Regions from separate parts of the Glutamicibacter sp. 363 genome, predicted to be linked through region 3. Evidence: riboswitches for the same ligand, from Rfam matches in the RefSeq annotation. Region 3 holds a riboswitch; each other region holds the start of a gene.
The links. Region 3 has a riboswitch for thiamine pyrophosphate ahead of ACT3UA_RS14750 (ECF transporter S component). Riboswitches for the same ligand answer to the same signal wherever they lie in the genome.
Positions count from the first base shown of each region.

Region 1 (3,254 bases), on a different contig from region 3:
CCGTCGGCGACGAGTTCTTCGGCCGCGGCGAACAATTCGATGGGATCCGGCAGCAGCGTATGCTCATCGGCGATCACCTCGAGCTTGATCCAGTCGGTTTCCAACGCTTCGCGCGCCAGCTGGGCGGTGAGCACCGCATCTCGCGCGGTGAAGCATCCGGCGGTATTGGGCAGCGGGCGCACCCCGTTGCGCGCCAGAAGCTCGTACACCGATCCGGAACCGGCCGCGGCGAAATGGCGAATGGCGACGGTGGTCAGCGCGGTGCCCGAAACATGCAGGGCCTGCTCGAGGGTATGCATCGAGGTCGCCCCGCCGGTGCCGAGAATCAGCCGGGAGTCGAAGCGTTCCCCGGCGACCTCGAAGCCATCGGTGTCAAGAGTTAGCTCTTCCATCTTCAGCCTCCCTGAGCCGCGGTGACGAGTTCAACCCGGTGGCCGGGCTTCAGCTCGAAGTCATTCCAGCCACTGCGCGGGACAACTGCCGAGTCCACCGCCACCGCAACGCCTAAACGCGACCCGTCGCTGGCCCGTCCGTCCGTTCCGATGCTCTTTCCCAAGTGCGCCGCGAGCAGCTCGCGCACGGTGCTTCCCGCCGGCACGGTGGCCGCCTCGGTGTTGAGGATAAATTCGATCTGTTGCATCTTCTCTGGCTCCTAAAATGGTGTGCTGTTGGCGAGTTGCGCGCCAAACCTATCGAGTGAAACGCTGGTCAGCTGTTGTGCATCTGCCGGGTTCCCGAGCAGCAGCTCGGTCCCCAGCCGTGCGCCGAGCGGGGTAAGCAGCACCCCGTGGCGCGAATAACCGGTGGAAACCACCAGTCCCTCATCTACGCGTCCGAGCAGCGGCCGATCATCGGGTGTCGCCGGTCTGGCCCGCACGATCGCCTCGTTCAAGGTGGTGTCGACGATGCCCGGCACGAGCCTGCGCGCATTGTCCAGCAGGGCGTGCATTTCTCCCACGTTCACCTGCTCTTGGCCGTCCTCGCGGCTCGACGCGCCCAGCACGAGGCTTCCATCGGTGCGTGGCACCAGGTAGACCGGCTGCCGATGCACGATTCCGCGCACGGTGTGCTTGATCAGCGGCGCGCCCACCGGTCCTTGGAGCCTGAGGATGTCTCCGTAGACCGGGCGCAATGGCAGAGCCGGCGCACCTGCTAGCGCGCCCAACCCGTTGGCAAGCAGTACCTGATCGCCATGGATTTCTTGGCCAGTTGAGGTAAGCACTCCACTGGTCCGTGATCCCTGGCGCAGCAGCCGCACCGCCGTTTCGCGCACGATCGACCGGTCAAGCTCATCGATCAGGATGCGCAGCAGGGACCGCGGGTCCAGTTGCTGGTCTTCGGCGCAGCGGATGGCGCCGGCGATGCCGGTGGCAAGCGCCGGCTCGAGTTTGCGTGCCGCGCTGCCCAGCAGCCGCTCGGCGCTGAATCCCAGCGAGGCTTGCAGCTTCATGAGCGCAAGCAGTGCGTCCATATCCGCGGTTTCGGCGGCGACGACCAGCGTGGAGTTTTCTACGTACGCTGGTCTGCTGCCGGTGGTTTGTTCCACGCGGTCAATGAATGCGGGGTATTCCTTGGCCGAAGTGGCCATCAGGCGGTGAAGTGCGCCCTGTCCCCAGGTGGTTTCGGCGGTCGGTGCGAGCATTCCCGCCGCGGCGTGGCTGGCTCCTAGCCCAGGCGCCGGATCCACTAGCGTGATTTCGGCGCCGCGGGCGCGCAGTTCGAATGCCGTGGCAAGCCCGATGATTCCGGCGCCGACAATGACTATATGCACGAAGGCATTTCCTTCCTACGGCGGCATGACCCGCATCAGGTGTAGCGGTCGGCACATGGCCCTCTCAGCCCAATCGCTGTTGGGCTCCCGCGGAGTACTTGGATTATAAGCATGCCTCAGCTCACTTTGGCGAACTTCATGACTTCAACCTGTGCTTCTGCCTGTGTTTTACTCGTTGGCATGAGCGAATTCAGTGGTCCGGAGGATTTGTCTACCGATCATCGGCTGGCACAGGTTGTCATCGATGGCGAACGGCAACTGCTCTTGCCTGCCGTCCGCCGGGATCGGCAGGCATTATTGCGGCTGCTCCACGCAGATTTCGAAGAGGTTGGTGCCTCGGGCAGGTGCTATTCTCGCGCGCAGATTATCGAGCAGCTGTGCAATGAACCAGTCGTTGAATCGACTAGGGACGAAGTGCATGATCCGCGCGTGCGCAGGCTCAGCGATTCGCTGCTGATGCTGCGGTGGCGAACCAAGCCGGAGAACCTGAGCCAACGCACCTCGCTCTGGGTTCATTCGGCCCAAGGTTGGCAATTGCTCTTTCATCAAGGCACCGGTCAATCTGCGTCGTCCCAGATCAGCGGCCGGCGGCTCGGCGCCGCTGGGCAAACGACGGCATCTTTGCGTCCGCTTCGCCTAGCGGATGCACCGCAAGTCCTCGCGGCCTTCCTTTCGAGCCCGGATATGGCCCGGCAAGGCGAGGTGAGTACGCTTGCCGAGGCCGAAGCCTATGTCCGCATGTTGCTCGAATTCCCGGCCCGGCAGGTTCCGTTGGCCGTCGTCGAGAATTCTGCGCTCGTTGGCCTGGTGTGCGGGATCATCGATGAGGCGAACCTGAGCGCCTGGGTCTGGTATTGGCTGCACGCGGAGCATCGGGGCCGCGGGTTGAGCAGCCGGGCGTTGGCCGCCCTCTCGGCGGAGTTATTCTCCAGCTACCGCTTGCAGCGACTGGAGTTGGGTTTGCGCGTGAACAATCCGGCGTCGAGGATAGTCGCCGAGCGTTGCGGGTTCATTCTCGAAGGACGCGAGCGCGGCAAGTTCCTGATCGATGGCCAGCGGATCGATGTGTTGAATTATGCGCGGTTGCCCACCGATCCCATCCCGCCGATCAGTCCGCTGGAGTTTCGCGCGGAGGCGGCGGGAGGCTGATTTTCTTCGGGGCCGCAGCGGAACGGAATCGAGTAGGTGGGGGTGTCTAGCCCCCACCTCTCACACCACTGTGAGTCTTGTAGTGGCTGGTCTGGGATCAGCTGGCAAGGTAGGAACCAGGCCTCTCACTGCCGGGAACATGACTCATCACACTACTGACCCGTATGGTGTCATTGTCCGGAATTGTCTGCTCTCGGTGGTGGGCGGCCGGCACCTACCCGGCCCACCCCGGTAGCCTGATCAGAAGATTGTCCACCCAACAGGGCGTGACCCATCACAGTGTTGCTCCGACGGTGACCTCTCCCCGGACCGGTACCGGCCGTACGGCCGAAAC
Region 1 is NZ_JBQSYR010000022.1:71,275-74,528, forward strand. Features, by position in the region: gene ACT3UA_RS13965 (thiazole synthase) at 1-392, opposite strand, end outside; gene thiS (sulfur carrier protein ThiS) at 395-640, opposite strand; gene thiO (glycine oxidase ThiO) at 653-1,771, opposite strand; TPP riboswitch at 1,767-1,872, opposite strand; gene ACT3UA_RS13980 (GNAT family N-acetyltransferase) at 1,952-2,920, shown strand.
Region 1: it holds a riboswitch for thiamine pyrophosphate, as region 3 does, so the genes downstream of both, thiO (glycine oxidase ThiO) here and ACT3UA_RS14750 (ECF transporter S component) in region 3, are expected to answer to the same signal.

Region 2 (3,254 bases), on a different contig from region 3:
TGGCCGGCGTCGGTGGCGAATGTGCGCGCGGCCTCCCTGGAACCTCGCTCGATGATGACGCCGTTGCCTAAGGCCTTGAGTGCCGTCGCCGCGCTGGTACTCCTCGGCGCCGGTCTTACCCTGTGGATGATCCGCGACGTCACCGGGGTCCCCCCGCAATATGAGGTTGCCTCCTCGGACGCCTACGGAAGCACCTGGGTTTCGCAGTCCGCGACCGACGGACTGCGTGCGGCGGACCAGATGCTGGCCCTGTTTGCCATCAACCTGGCCTCCCTGGCGCTGGCCCTACTCATCGCGATGCTCTTCATTTTGCTGCGCAAACCGCTTGGTTCGCTCAGCCCCCACGATAACCAGGTATTGCGCGAAGTCTGGCTCAACCGGCTGCTGCGCACCTCGATCCTGGCCTTTGCCTCCGTTGGAGCCTCGTCGCTGCATTACAAGGCCTCGTGGCTTATGTCGCTGGATCGCACCATGTATCAACCCTGGCAAAACACCGCTAACGTGGCCATGCTCATCACCTTCATCGCCATGGCATTGTGGAAGCCACCGGAAAATTTTGCCAGAACCACTAGCCCAAAGCCTGCCTCCTCCTTTTTGCGGATGCGCGAAAATTTGTTTGCCATTGGATTCCTCACCACCGCGCTCACACTCATCGCACTGGCCTGCTCCTCCTCGCTTGTGCAGACCGAGTACGCGGACAATGCGCGCCCCGGTGAGAATGCCCCGCAGGCAATTGTGTCGCTCCTGGTGGTAGCCCTCTTGTTCTTGGTGCTCAATGCCGGGTTCCTGGGCTACCTGCACCTGAAGTCCAGGGGAACCCATTCACTGGCTCGGCACAGCGCAGACCTGCCGCGCTATGTCTATGTGCTCGCCGGACTCTTGCTCATCGGCGCCACATACCTGCTGATCAATCCACCATTCGAATATTTTTGGGGTCTAGTTCCGGTCAAACCGGTCTTTGCGCTGGGTGCGCTCCTCGCGTTGCTTGCCGCTACCGCCTGCCACATCTGGTGGGTTCGGCGTGCGGCCTTGCCTTGGGATGTCACCGTGGAGCAAGAAATTTGGTATCGCCAGGTTCACGAACTACGCGCCCTCCGTGTAGTCACCGCGGCGGCCGTCGCCATGCTGGCCTGGGGTTACGAGGCAGGTCCCTACGTTTCGGCCGTGGGGATCATCGTCTTCTGCTGCCCGGCAGTGATCATTTTGGCCCGCCCAGAAACTAGGGTGCCGCAGCGCGTATGAGCCAACATATTTTCGTGGACCTGGACGCGGCGGTTCCGCCCTATGAACAGATCCGCACGCAAATCTCTTCGCTGATTTCCTTGGGCGAGCTGCCGGCGGGAAGCAAGCTCCCTACGGTGCGGGCACTGGCCACCGATTTGGGGGTCGCTTCCGGGACGGTGGCCCGCGCTTACAAGGAACTCGAAGCCACCGGCCTGGTTTCCTCCCGGCGGCGTGCCGGAACGGTGGTGAACGCCGGAGCCGATATGGAGAAATCCTCCGGTGATCTGGTTCAAGCGGTGGATCGGGTGTGGGAGCTGGCCCGAGCTCAGGGAATCGACGAGGCCACCGTCAGGGCGCTGGTGCAACGCCGGGCGCGGCAATAATTTGTTCTTCCGCGGCTTTGGTGAGTACGCTCTAGCCAGTGACACGGGGTGTCGGATTCACCGACTGAGATGAGACCCGTCGAACCTGAACTAGTTCAAACTAGCGGAGGGATGTCGCATGACCCTGACTTCCGTTGCCCGGAATTACCGGCAACAATCCCCTTTGGTGTTTTGCCTGACCAATACCGTGGTCACCAACTTCACCGCGAATGCGCTGCTGGCCTCCGGGGCGGCTCCGGCCATGACCGACCTGCCCGGCGAAGCCGGGCCATTTGCCGCGGTGGCCTCCGCGGTCCTGGTGAACCTGGGCACCCCGAGCACCGAACAGCTGCGCGCCATGGACGAAGCGGTTCACGGTGCGAACCAGGCCGGCACCCCCTGGGTGCTGGACCCGGTGGCCGTGGGCGCATTGCCGGTGCGCACTGACTTCGCGCGAAAAATCGTGACCCAGCGCCCCACCCTGATCCGCGGCAATGCCTCGGAAATTCTGGCGCTGGCCGGGCGGAGCTCGACCGGGCGCGGAGTGGACGCGCAGGACACCGTGCACGCGGCCATCGAGGCCGGACGCCAGTTGGCCGCCGAATATGGTTCGGTGGTCGCGATCTCCGGGGCGGCCGATGCGATCATCGATGCCAAACGCACCACGCTGGTGCACAGCAACGGGATCGGCTTGACCGGGATTACCGGCGGCGGCTGCGCCCTGGGTGCAATCTGCGCCGGAATGCTCGCGGTGAGCGAAGACCCGTTCGACGCGGCGATCGCAGCCCACGGCCTGTACGGACTGGCCGCCGAAAAGGCCCTGGCCATCGGCCGCGGTCCGGGAAGTTTCGCCGCGGCCTTCCTCGACGAACTCTCGCTGCTGGACCCCGAGGAATTGCACAACCTGCGCCTTGAGGAGGCAAATAATGCGTGATCTGGGAATCTACCTGGTAGCCAACACCGAAAGCTGCCAGCCGCGCAGCACCTTGGAAGTCATCGAAGGTGCGGTGGCCGCGGGTGTGCAATGGGTGCAGCTGCGGGCCAAGAACGAGACCGCCCGCGAATTCTTCGAACTTACCTGCGCGGCGGCAGAACTCACCGCCGGCAAGGCCGAACTGCTGGTCAACGACCGCATCGACGTATTCCTCGCGGCACGGGCAGCGGGTGCCGCGGTCACCGGCATCCACATCGGGCAGAAGGATATTGCGGTGCGCTACGCCCGCGAAATCATCGGCGAGGGGATTATCGGGCTCAGCGCTTCCACCGATGAACAGCTGACCGGGGCCAACGCCGACGCGAAATACCTCGATTACCTGGGGGTCGGGGCGATCCGCGCGACGCCCACGAAGAAGGACCATCCCACCCCGCTGGGCATCGATGGATTCCTGCGGGCCAAGCGGCTCACCGAGCTGCCCGCCGTGGCCATCGGCTCGCTGACCGCCGCGGATGCCGCGGCGCTGCGCGACGGCGGGGCCGCCGGCATGGCGGTGGTCCGCGCGATCTGCGCCGCCGAGGATCCGCAGGCGGCCAGCGCCGAACTGCTGGACCGCTGGGAAGGTGCCAAATGAGCCTCAACATTCTTTCCATTGCCGGCTCCGACCCCTCGGGAGGCGCGGGCATCCAGGCGGATCTGAAGGCCATCGGCGCCAACGGCGGCTACGGCATGGC
Region 2 is NZ_JBQSYR010000002.1:186,261-189,514, reverse strand. Features, by position in the region: gene ACT3UA_RS02440 (hypothetical protein) at 1-1,242, shown strand, start outside; gene ACT3UA_RS02435 (GntR family transcriptional regulator) at 1,239-1,607, shown strand; TPP riboswitch at 1,642-1,736, shown strand; gene thiM (hydroxyethylthiazole kinase) at 1,726-2,520, shown strand; gene thiE (thiamine phosphate synthase) at 2,513-3,154, shown strand; gene thiD (bifunctional hydroxymethylpyrimidine kinase/phosphomethylpyrimidine kinase) at 3,151-3,254, shown strand, end outside.
Region 2: it holds a riboswitch for thiamine pyrophosphate, as region 3 does, so the genes downstream of both, thiM (hydroxyethylthiazole kinase) here and ACT3UA_RS14750 (ECF transporter S component) in region 3, are expected to answer to the same signal.

Region 3 (3,254 bases):
GTGACGAATTGATGTTCCGGTTCCTGGAATACCGACCCGATCCGTGCAACCAATGCCCCTGCCCGCCAGCTGAAGGGCTGCGGACTCAGCCCATCGGCCAGGTTGCTGCTTGCTTCGACACTGCCCGTAGCCGGCTCAAGCAATCCGCCTAAGGTCAGCGCCAAGGTGGATTTCCCTGCACCATTTTCCCCGCGAATCACCAACGCTTGGCCGGCGCGCAGCCGCAAGTTGATTTCGGCTGTGGGCACCGCTTGTGCATGGCGCGCCGCGCGCAGTTTCACCGCCGCGAGCAGTTCCTCGCCCTCGCGTGAGTGGAGAGGTTCGGTGTGTGGAACGTAGCCGGGAATCCAGATACCCGCCATGGCTAATTCACGGCGAATCTTTTCATTCTCAAAGAGCGCCCGCGGCTCGAGGTCGTGGGCGATCCCGCCGCCAGGGGCAAGGACGAGTACGCGGTCAACGTGCTCTGCCCAGGCTTGCAAGCGATGTTCCACCACAAGCAGTGTCGCACCGGTGTCATTGGCGGCGGCAAGCACCGCATCACGCAGCGGCTCGATCCCCGAAGGGTCGATATTTGCGGTTGGTTCGTCCAGAAGCATCAGACCGGGGCCCATGGCAAGAATCCCGGCCAAGGCCAGCCGCTGCTTCTGGCCGCCGGAGAGTTCCTGGGTGCGGTGCGACAAGTCCAGATTCCCAAGTCCTACCGCGCGAAGCACCTCGGGGATTCGCGACCGGATCAGTTCCGGAGCCATTCCAAGATTCTCCGCGCCGAAGGCGACATCGTCACCGACCCGGCTCTGCACGATCTGTGTTTCGGGGTCTTGCTGCATCAGCCCGACCGGGAAGCTTCGGGCGAAGGCATCTCGTCGCTGAATCTGCAGTTTGCCGGTCGCCTGCTGCCGTTCGTCGATCTCAAGAACTCCAGCCAAGGCGTGCAAGAGCGTTGATTTACCGGCGCCGGATGGGCCTAGCAGCAGGACCTTTTGCCCGGCAGGAATATGCACGTCCAGTCCGCTGAGCGCCGGCAATGGACGTTCGGCATGGTGCCAGCCAAAGTTGTCGGCCGTGATCTCAAAGCCGCCACCGCCGAGGTGCCCGGGGGTGGCTTCGGTAGTCGAAGAACTCAATTCAGGCACTGCGCAGCGAACCTTCAAGGTGTGCCGAACGGCTAGCCAATGCTCCCAGAGCACCGGTCTTCGCCAGAGCACGGGTTGCCAACCACGAGAGAAGTCCGGCAATAACTAGGCCGGAAATGCCCATGGCAACTACGTGGAACAGCTTCATCGCCTCGGTGTACTCAGCGAAGTAACCCAGCAGGTAGGCTTCGCCGATTCCGCCGAAAATTCCCGACATGAATCCCGCAAGCAGTGCCACCGGCAGGTTCCACCGGCGGTACCTCACTGCGGCAAAGACCACCTCGGCTCCGAGCCCCTGGATCAGGCCGGAGAACAGCACCGCTAATCCCCATTGGGAACCTAGCAAGGCTGAGATGACGGCGGCGAGGATCTCGCAATACAGCGCGGCACCGGGTTTCCGGATAATCAACGCACCGAGCACCGCGGGAAAAAGCCACATGCCAGATACGAAGGCGCTTGCCGGTGGGAAAGCCACGAAAGCAAGGCTGACCAATCCGTATCCGGCGTTCCAAGCCCAAAAGATAACGCCCGAGGCGACCGCGATTACCGAGGCCACAACGATGTCGACCACGCGCCAGCTGGCACGGTTAGTTGCTGGTGCAACGTTCATAAGGTTTGTCCTCCTATGTAAGGAGGGGAGATGCACGGACCGGTGGGCGTTTAATCGCGCGCCATGATCCGCATCCGAGATGCTCGACTTCCTTCGCCGGTACTAGCCGGGGCAGGTTCGAGGGTCTGCGATCTATCGCACTCTCAGCGTCTTGCACCGCGAACGGCATGACGCTCCCCTGTCGGAATGATTACTGCTCAACCACCATACCGCAGGTATGCTGGGCTACAGAACGAAACCTTACGACGCGAATGCGAGGTCCTCATGAACTCAGTGCAGAAGCTTGTTACCCTTGGAATTTCAATGGGAGCGGGAATGCTTGGAAGCCGACTGGTCGACAAGGTCTGGAAAGGCTTCACCGGAAACGACGCGCCACGTCACGGCAAGGAAGCAGCCGCGGAAGCGAGTATGCGCCAGGCTTTGGGGTTCGCCATTTTCTCCGCCGTGGTCGCATCGATTATCCAGGTGCTGGCTGATCGCGGCACCAACAAGGCCATGAAGAAGTTCAGCAAGTAACATTGCCGAATTCCTTTGGTGGGGCAGGCCATTTGGCCTGCCCCACCAAAGTTTAACCAGCAGCTAGGTGCTCTCGGGCTCGTCGTTCTGTGCAGGTTTCGCTGGCGGCACCGCTGCGGTGGTTCCGGTCGTCTGCGAATGATTGCTAATGACCTGTTTTAGTTCATCAACATGCAAGGTTTCTTTCGCCACGTGCTTCGTGCGATATCCGGCGCGGCCAATCATGTGCGCCGATACCGGGGCAGTCAGCAGCTGCAATCCCCAGGCCAAAGCAAAGACCGGGATCAGTCCCCAGCTGCGCAAGTGGATGATGAGTCCGGCGAAGAGCAGCAGGAAGCCCAATACTTGTGGTTTGGTGGCCGCGTGCATGCGTGAAAGCAGATCCGGGAAGGTAATTAAACCGATTCCGGCGATCAGCGACATCAGGGAACCAAGTACCAGCAAGAGCGCAGCGAGTGCTTCTAAGAACGTGTCCATTAGGCGTTCCTCTGATCCGATACGAACCGCGAGACGGTAACCGAGCCGATGAATCCCAAGGTGCAGGCAACCACCGTGAACAGCAGGTAATCGGTGTGCCGGTTCAGCGCCATGTCTAGGCACAGCGCACTGGAAATGATCAACAGCATGACGTCGAGAGCGAGCACCCGGTCAAGAATCGAGGGGCCCTTGAAAACCCGCCACAGGCAAGCGATAGAGGCCAGCGCCAACATCACTCCGCCAATCCATACAGCTATTTCAATCATTTCTTGGGCTTCCTGCTGGAGAAATCCGGACCGCATTCATTCTTGATCGCCTCGTATTCATCGGGGCTTCCGATGGCCATGATCAACCGGCGTTCAATGTCGTGGATATTCGCTCGCGCCTTTTCCACATCCGCATCGCTATTCACATCGAGATAGTGCAGGTACAAGGTGGAACTGCTGCGGTCCACGTCCACCACGAAGGAACCTGGGATCAGGGTCAGCACATGGCCCACGGTCATCACTACCAAG
Region 3 is NZ_JBQSYR010000025.1:28,792-32,045, reverse strand. Features, by position in the region: gene ACT3UA_RS14755 (ATP-binding cassette domain-containing protein) at 1-1,136, opposite strand, end outside; gene ACT3UA_RS14750 (ECF transporter S component) at 1,129-1,746, opposite strand; TPP riboswitch at 1,818-1,936, opposite strand; gene ACT3UA_RS14745 (DUF4235 domain-containing protein) at 2,011-2,262, shown strand; gene mnhG (monovalent cation/H(+) antiporter subunit G) at 2,326-2,739, opposite strand; gene ACT3UA_RS14735 (monovalent cation/H+ antiporter complex subunit F) at 2,739-3,005, opposite strand; gene ACT3UA_RS14730 (Na+/H+ antiporter subunit E) at 3,002-3,254, opposite strand, start outside.